Regions from separate parts of the Protofrankia sp. CiP1_Cm_nod2 genome, predicted to be linked through region 1. Evidence: riboswitches for the same ligand, from Rfam matches in the RefSeq annotation. Region 1 holds a riboswitch; the other holds the start of a gene.
What was found. Region 1 has a riboswitch for cobalamin ahead of NBW84_RS00735 (VWA domain-containing protein). Riboswitches for the same ligand answer to the same signal wherever they lie in the genome.

Region 1 (3,405 bases):
GCCGCCGTCCTGGCCGGTGAGGTGGACGGCTTCCAGCCCGAGGATCATCTCGACCCCCGGCTGATCGTGCAGACCGACCGGTGGAGCTGGCTGGCCCTGACCGCCGCCGGCCTCGCCCTCGATGACGCCGGCTACCGGCCGTCCGATCACGATCCGTACGACACCGCGGCCATCCTGGCCAGCGGCTCCGGCGGCAACGAGTTCGGGCAGCGGGAAATCGGGCGGCTGTGGAGCCAGGGCCGCCGGGCGGTGGGGGCCTACCAGTCCATCGCCTGGTTCTACGCGGCCAGCACCGGGCAGATCTCGATCCTCCACGGGCTGAAAGGCCCCTCAGGAGTGATCGTCTCCGGTGAGGCCGGCGGCCTGGACTGCCTCGGCGAGGCCCGCCGGGCCATCCGGCGGGGGACCCGCGCCGTGGTGGCGGGCGCCACCGAGGCCGCGGTCGCACCGTATGCGATGACCTGCTACGCCACGAGCGGGATGCTGACCGCGGGCACCCGTCCCGAGGAGGGCTACCGGCCCTTCTCCCGGCATGCCGACGGGTACGCGCCGGGCGAGGGCGGCGCCCTGTTCGTGGTGGAGGACGCCGCGGCGGCGCACGAGCGCGGCCACCGCGGCTACGGACGGATCGCCGGCTACGCGGCCACCCACGACGCCCACCACGACCGGCGCCCGGCACCCGGGCCGGACCCCCTCGTGCAGGCGATGCGACGCGCGCTCGACGACGCCGGCCTGACCCCCGGCAACGTCGACGTCGTCTTCGCCGACGGCATGGGAACACGTGAGCACGACCTGCTGGAGGCACGCGCCCTGGGCGAGGTCTTCGGTGACCGCCTCGCCCACCTGCCGGTGACGGCCCCGCACAGCCTGGTCGGGCGCCTGTGCGCCGGGACGCCGGCGCTCAACGTGGCGACCGCGCTCCTGGCGATGCGGGACGGCGTGGTCCCTCCGGTGGGCAACCTGACCGATCCGGACCCGGCATACGGGCTGCACCTGATCACGGGAGAACCACGCGGAATGCCGACGAACGTCATCATGATCAACGCCCGCGGCTACGGAGGGTTCAACAGCTGCCTCATCCTCACCTCGACTCCGTGATCGACACCGCCGTGACCGACGTCGCGGGGGAGGCGACATCGCGACCGCGGTCAACCGGCCGCGGCGGTTCAGCTCCGACGGCCTCCCATCCCGCGGCCATCCCGTCCGACATGCGCGGCACGGGTGCCCGCGTGCTCCTGAAGCGAGTGCGGGCAGGGTGAAGGGGTCCGCGTGGTGGCGGGTTGTGCCATGCTGGGTGGGCGACGGCAGTGGAGGAAGCCGGTGGGAATCCGGCGCGGTCCCGCCACCGTAACCGGGGAGCGAACCCTCACCGTGTGTCACGGACGTGTAGGCGTCCGGAAGGCCGAGGGGGAGCGGTGATCCGGGAGCCGGGATACTTCGGCCGTCCGCACCGTTACCGAGGGCGAGGAAACCCGAGGGAGGACCGCGGCATGCCCGTTCACGCCCGTCAGCCGGTGCCCGGCGCACGGTCGGGAGCACGATGACGGCCTACCCGCTGTCCGCGGTGGTGGGTATGGACGACCTGCGGCTCGCTCTCGTCCTCAACGCCGTGTCACCGGCTATCGGCGGGGTACTCGTCCGGGGGGAGAAGGGCACCGCCAAGTCGACGGCGGTACGGGGGCTCACCGCCCTGCTCCCGCCCCTGGCGGTGGTGGCCGGCTGCCGGTTCGCCTGCGACCCGGCCGCCGGTGACGCCGACTGCCCGGACGGCCCGCATCCACCCGAGGCTCCCGCCGTGACCCGGGCGGCGCGGATGGTGGAGCTGCCGGTCGGCGCCTCGGAGGACCGGGTGACCGGGGCGATCGACCTCGACCGGGCGCTCACCGAAGGCGTCACGGCGCTGCGCCCCGGGCTGCTGGCCGCCGCCCACCGCGGCCTGCTCTACGTCGACGAGGTCAACCTCCTGCACGATCATCTTGTCGACCTGCTGCTGGACGCGGCCGCGCTCGGCGTCGCCCACGTCGAACGCGACGGGGTGTCGGTCCGCCACGCCGCCCGGTTCCTGCTGGTCGGGACGATGAACCCGGAGGAGGGTGAGCTGCGCCCGCAGCTGCTGGACCGGTTCGGGCTGACCGTCGAGGTCGCCGCCAGCCGGGACCCGCGGGTGCGGGCCGAAGTGGTGCGCCGCCGGCTGGCCTACGATGCCGGCCCGCGGGCCTTCGCCGCCGCCTGGGCGGAGCAGGACGCCGCCCTCGCCGCCCGGATCGCCGCCGCCCGCGACCGGCTGCCCGCCGTGGAGCTCTCCGAGACGGCGTTGCGCCAGGTCACCGCGGTCTGCGCCGCCTTCGACGTGGACGGGATGCGCGCGGACGTGGTCACCGCCCGCACCGCGATCGCGCTGGCCGCCTGGGAGGGCCGCGAGCGCGTCACCGCCGACGACATCCGCCGCGCCGCCCGCCTGGCCCTGCCACACCGGCGCCGCCGGGGCCCGTTCGACGCCCCCGGCCTGGACGAGGACACCCTCGCCGACGCTCTGGAACAGGCCCTGGAACAGACCGGGGAGCCACCCACGGACGACCCTGACGGACCGCCACCGGCCGGCGGCGGGGGCGGCGGAGGCAGTGGCGGCGGTGGCGGCGGTGGATCCGCCGGCGGCCACGGCAACGGCGGTGCCGCTACCGACAGTGACGAGAATACCGGTGCCGGGCCGCCGTTCACGTCGGCCGGCGACCTGCCGGCCCCGCGCCCGGCGGAATCGGAGCCCCTGCACCGGGCGGAAACGCAACAGACGGAGACGGACGCGGAACCGTGGCCCGCCGGCGGGCCGGCCACCGCGTCCGAGCACAGCCGGTACGAGCAGCCCGACCCGTCGCGCGGACGGGCGGACGCCGCTGGCAGCGCACACCCCGCCGGCCCGCCCGGCCCGGTGTTCCGCCCCCGCCGCCTGGAGATCCCCGATGTCGGTACCGGTCTCGGCGCCGCCGGGCGGCGCTCCCGGGCCCGTACCCGCCACGGCGCGGTGGTCACCGCCTCGCCGGAGGCCCCTGGCCTGCACCTGCCGGCGACCCTGCGGGCCGCCGCGCCCTGGCAGCAGGCCCGCGGACGCCACGGGCCGGGGCTGCTGCTGCGGCCGTCCGACCGGCGCGGCGCCGTCCGGGAGGGACGCGAGGGCAACCTGGTGCTGTTCGTGGTGGACGCCAGCGGCTCCATGGCCGCCCGCGCCCGGATGCGCACGGTCACCACCGCCGTGCTCTCCCTGCTCCTGGACGCCTACCAGCGCCGCGACCGGATCGGAATGATCACCTTCCGGGGTGCCGACGCCGAGGTCGTCCTGCCGCCGACGTCGAGTGTGGAGGTGGGCGCGGCCCGGCTGCGTTCCCTGCCGACCGGTGGGCGCACCCCGCT
Region 2 (3,405 bases), on a different contig from region 1:
ACGTGTACTCGCTGCGCCAGCCGCTCGGCGTCGTCGCCGGGATCACCCTGTCCAGCTTCCCCGCCATGATCCCGCTGTGGAAGGCGGCACCCGAAACCTGTTCCGAAACCTGTTCCGGGCCCGGGCCGCCGTGGCCCGGGTTATCGTGACGACCGGTCAGGTCTGGCTGTTGAGATAGCCGATGCCCATCGCGCCCCACCATCCGGCCTGGGACAGCAGGTTACTGATCACCGATCGGGCCAGGAGCATCCGGGACGCAACGGTGGCGGACCGTTCCAGACGGTGCTGGACCGCCTGGATATGCAGGCCGTTGAGCGCGATGAGGAGCACCAGCCCGATCTTCACCCGTGTTATCGGCGTGGACAGGTCGGGATGCAGCAGGACACCGCTGAGCACGAGCCCCGCCAGCCCGGCCCAGATCAGCAGATGCAGGCCGTCCGCCACCCGGATGATGTCCGGGAAGCTGCGCCGGCCGGACAGCCACAACAGCGCGAAGAAGTCGATGGCGAGGACCGCGCCGAACCCTGCCACGAGTGAGGCGAGATGGACGAACAGGGCGGCGGTGTGCAGGACCGGGTCGGCGGTGACGTGGGTGGCGGTCCAGACGGCCGCCGCCCACCCGATGATGAGGATCATCCCGGCCGCGAGGAAACGGGCCCACCGTGGCAGAACTCCGCCGTTGGGTGGGGAGGCCTGGGTGATGATCAGAGCCGGGACGGGTCGCGTGTCCGCGGCCAGGGAAATGAGCTGATCGGGAGCTGTCCCTCCACCATCGGTCATGATCAGTGCTTGAGCGTGACGTCGGTGAAGGTGGCAGTCGCGCCGCTGGCCAACGCTGGCGTATGACCTTCCTCACCGTGCTGGAAGAAGGTCGGTATCCCGACTGTCGCGCGCAGCGTGTAGCTGCCGTCCCGCGGGATTGTGAAGTTGTCCGTGTGGTGGAAGCACTCGGCGTAGCAGAAGTTGAGCGTCTTCTCGTCCACGGCCGTGCCCTTGTCGTCGACGACCGCGAGTGTGACCGGTGCGTTCGGCACGATCCGGCCGGTGGCCGCCTCGATGGGGATGATCTCGATGTGGTGTGTCTCGCCGGCGGCGGGCCTGCGGAGCACCTGTTGCCCGTCGTTGCCCTCATACCAGCTTTCGGTGGCCTCGACCACGCCCTCCGGCGCCGCGGTGGAGGCGGTCGAGGTGCTGGCCGGGTGTCCCGGGGATGTCGTCGTGGCGCCGGTCGTCGAGTCGTCGGAGCAGGCGGTGAGGCCGAGCGGCAGGGAGACGGGCAGCGCGAGAAGGGCTGTTCGCCGGGACACGCATCCTCCTTCAGGAAGGCTTAACTATTAAGTTAGGATAACCTAAATGAATCACGTTTCGTCAACTAAATAACTCTTTCCACCTATGGAAACACTCTCCGTGATAACTATGGGCTGATGGGAGGCCTCGGCTTCCCGGCGCACCGTCGACAAGGATGATCCGACAAGGATGATCCGAATCATGCCCGGGTGCTCATGGGCCTTGCGTGAGGCGGCGGACAGGCGTGGGAGAAGAAGGTGGGCCGGTCAGTCATGCCGGAAACCGGCGCCGGTGCGGTCGAGCGGGTCGGGCGGGAGCCCGAGGGAGGTGGCGCGCAGGTGCTCCCAGGCGGCCAGCCGACTGAAGTCGGGGACGGCGCGTATCTGCTGGCTGTCGGTGAGGAAGGGGCCGGGGAGCAGCACGGTCATCTGAAAATCTGACCGCCGCCGACGATATCGACCCTGCGCCCGCGGTCCGCCGGGAATCCTGACGGTACAGATTCTGGTAGTACAAGCTCCGGCAGCACACATGACGGCACGTGCGGGCACCACGTACACCGACCGCCTCTCCAGCACCTCGTGGAATGGGTCTTTCCGGTGCCGTGGCCGGTCTCCTGGCTGACGGGTCCGCGCCTCCGGCCGGCCTTCCCAGGCGTGTGACGCCCAGTGACCTCCGCTGCGCCGCGGACGAGGCCGAAGACTTCCCGATCACAGTGGCGAGGGCCGCGCCGGTACTCCACCGGCTTCCCGAACACCACGGCCGGATCAGGCTACCCATCCGGGCCGGACACCTACAAGGATTGACATCTGAGCAGATGGCCAACTATGCGGCAGGGCCGCGCAGGGGGCTGCTCCACGGGGGCTGCCCCACGCAGGGGTGAGGCGTGGGCGGCGGCCGTCGATGGGAGTATGCGATCCATGCACCGCATCGCGCCGGCCCGGCCGGCTAAGGTGATCGACGGCGACCGGGCCTGCGATGCCGCAGGCGCGGTGGCGGACCGGGGCCGCATCCAGCACTGGGCGGCACGGTTCGCGATACTCGCGGACCCGGGGCGCCTCGCGATCATGATCGCGGTCCGTCATGCCGGCCCGATCTCCGTCTCCGGCCCGGCGGCCGGAGTGGGCATGAACGACACAGCGGTCTCGCAGGCGTTACGCATTCTCCGTTACCACGCCGTGGTCTCCCCGCACCGGGACGGACGTGTCATCTGCTACACCCTCAGTGACAACAGCATTGTCGACCTGCTGGACGGCGTCCATCCCGCCCCCGTTCTCGCGCACAACGGCACCGTGCACCCGGACAGCTCCGAGGAGAAACCGCATCCGCCGGCGCCGGCGACGGGCTGAGTGTCTGTCGCGGTGAGCCTGCCGAGGTGAGACGTCATTTTTTCGGGGGTCTGCTCATCGTCCGCCGGTGACGTATTGTCGTCCACGCCGCGGACCCGCTGATCTGGAAGACGGGTATCGGCAGCAGGACGGCCGACACCGCGCTGCCGGACAGCGGCACCGTGCGCGCGCACCAGAACCGCGCGAAGGCCGCGTCGCGGTACAGCGACGCGGCCTGGCGGTGGTGCGTTTTTCGCGGCCCTGGCCGCCTCCTCGGCCTCCCCGGGTTCCGCGGCCTCACCGGTACCGGTGGCGACAGGCGCCCGGCGGTACCGACGAGGTGGCCCCTGCGGTGGCCCGCGGCCCGGGACGCTGCCGGCCGGCAGCGATGGTCACCAGCCGGCCGGCCACGACCCGGGTCAGCCCTGGCGGGACTGCCGGGCCGCGGTGTGGCGGGCCGCGACGTCGGCCCAGTTGACGATGTTCCACAGGGCGGTGACGTAGTCGGCCTTGACGTTCTTGTACTGCAGGTAGAAGGCGTGCTCCCAGGCGTCGAAGACCAGCAGCGGGGTGCTGCCGACGCCGACGTTGCCCTGGTGGTCGTAGACCTGCTCGATCAGGAGCCGGTCGGCGACGGGCTCGTAGGACAGCACACCCCAGCCGGAGCCCTGGATCGTGCTGGTGGCGGCGGTGAGCTGGGCCTTGAACGCATCGAACGAGCCGAAGTCGTTGGCCACGGCGTCGGCGAGGGCGCCGTCGGGCTTGTCACCGCCGTCGGGGGAGAGGTTCTGCC

Region 2: linked by a shared signal. The riboswitch ahead of NBW84_RS01680 (DUF7676 family protein) and the one ahead of NBW84_RS00735 (VWA domain-containing protein) in region 1 are both predicted to bind cobalamin.

What each region holds. Positions count from the first base shown of each region.
Region 1 is NZ_CAKKTL010000003.1:43,261-46,665, forward strand. It holds gene NBW84_RS00730 (beta-ketoacyl synthase N-terminal-like domain-containing protein) at 1-1,098, shown strand, start outside; cobalamin riboswitch at 1,312-1,437, shown strand; gene NBW84_RS00735 (VWA domain-containing protein) at 1,541-3,405, shown strand, end outside.
Region 2 is NZ_CAKKTL010000008.1:6,118-9,522, reverse strand. It holds gene NBW84_RS01690 (hypothetical protein) at 157-780, opposite strand; gene NBW84_RS01685 (hypothetical protein) at 783-1,307, opposite strand; gene NBW84_RS01680 (DUF7676 family protein) at 1,554-1,715, opposite strand; cobalamin riboswitch at 1,874-2,060, opposite strand; gene NBW84_RS01675 (ArsR/SmtB family transcription factor) at 2,205-2,633, shown strand; gene NBW84_RS01670 (superoxide dismutase) at 3,032-3,405, opposite strand, start outside.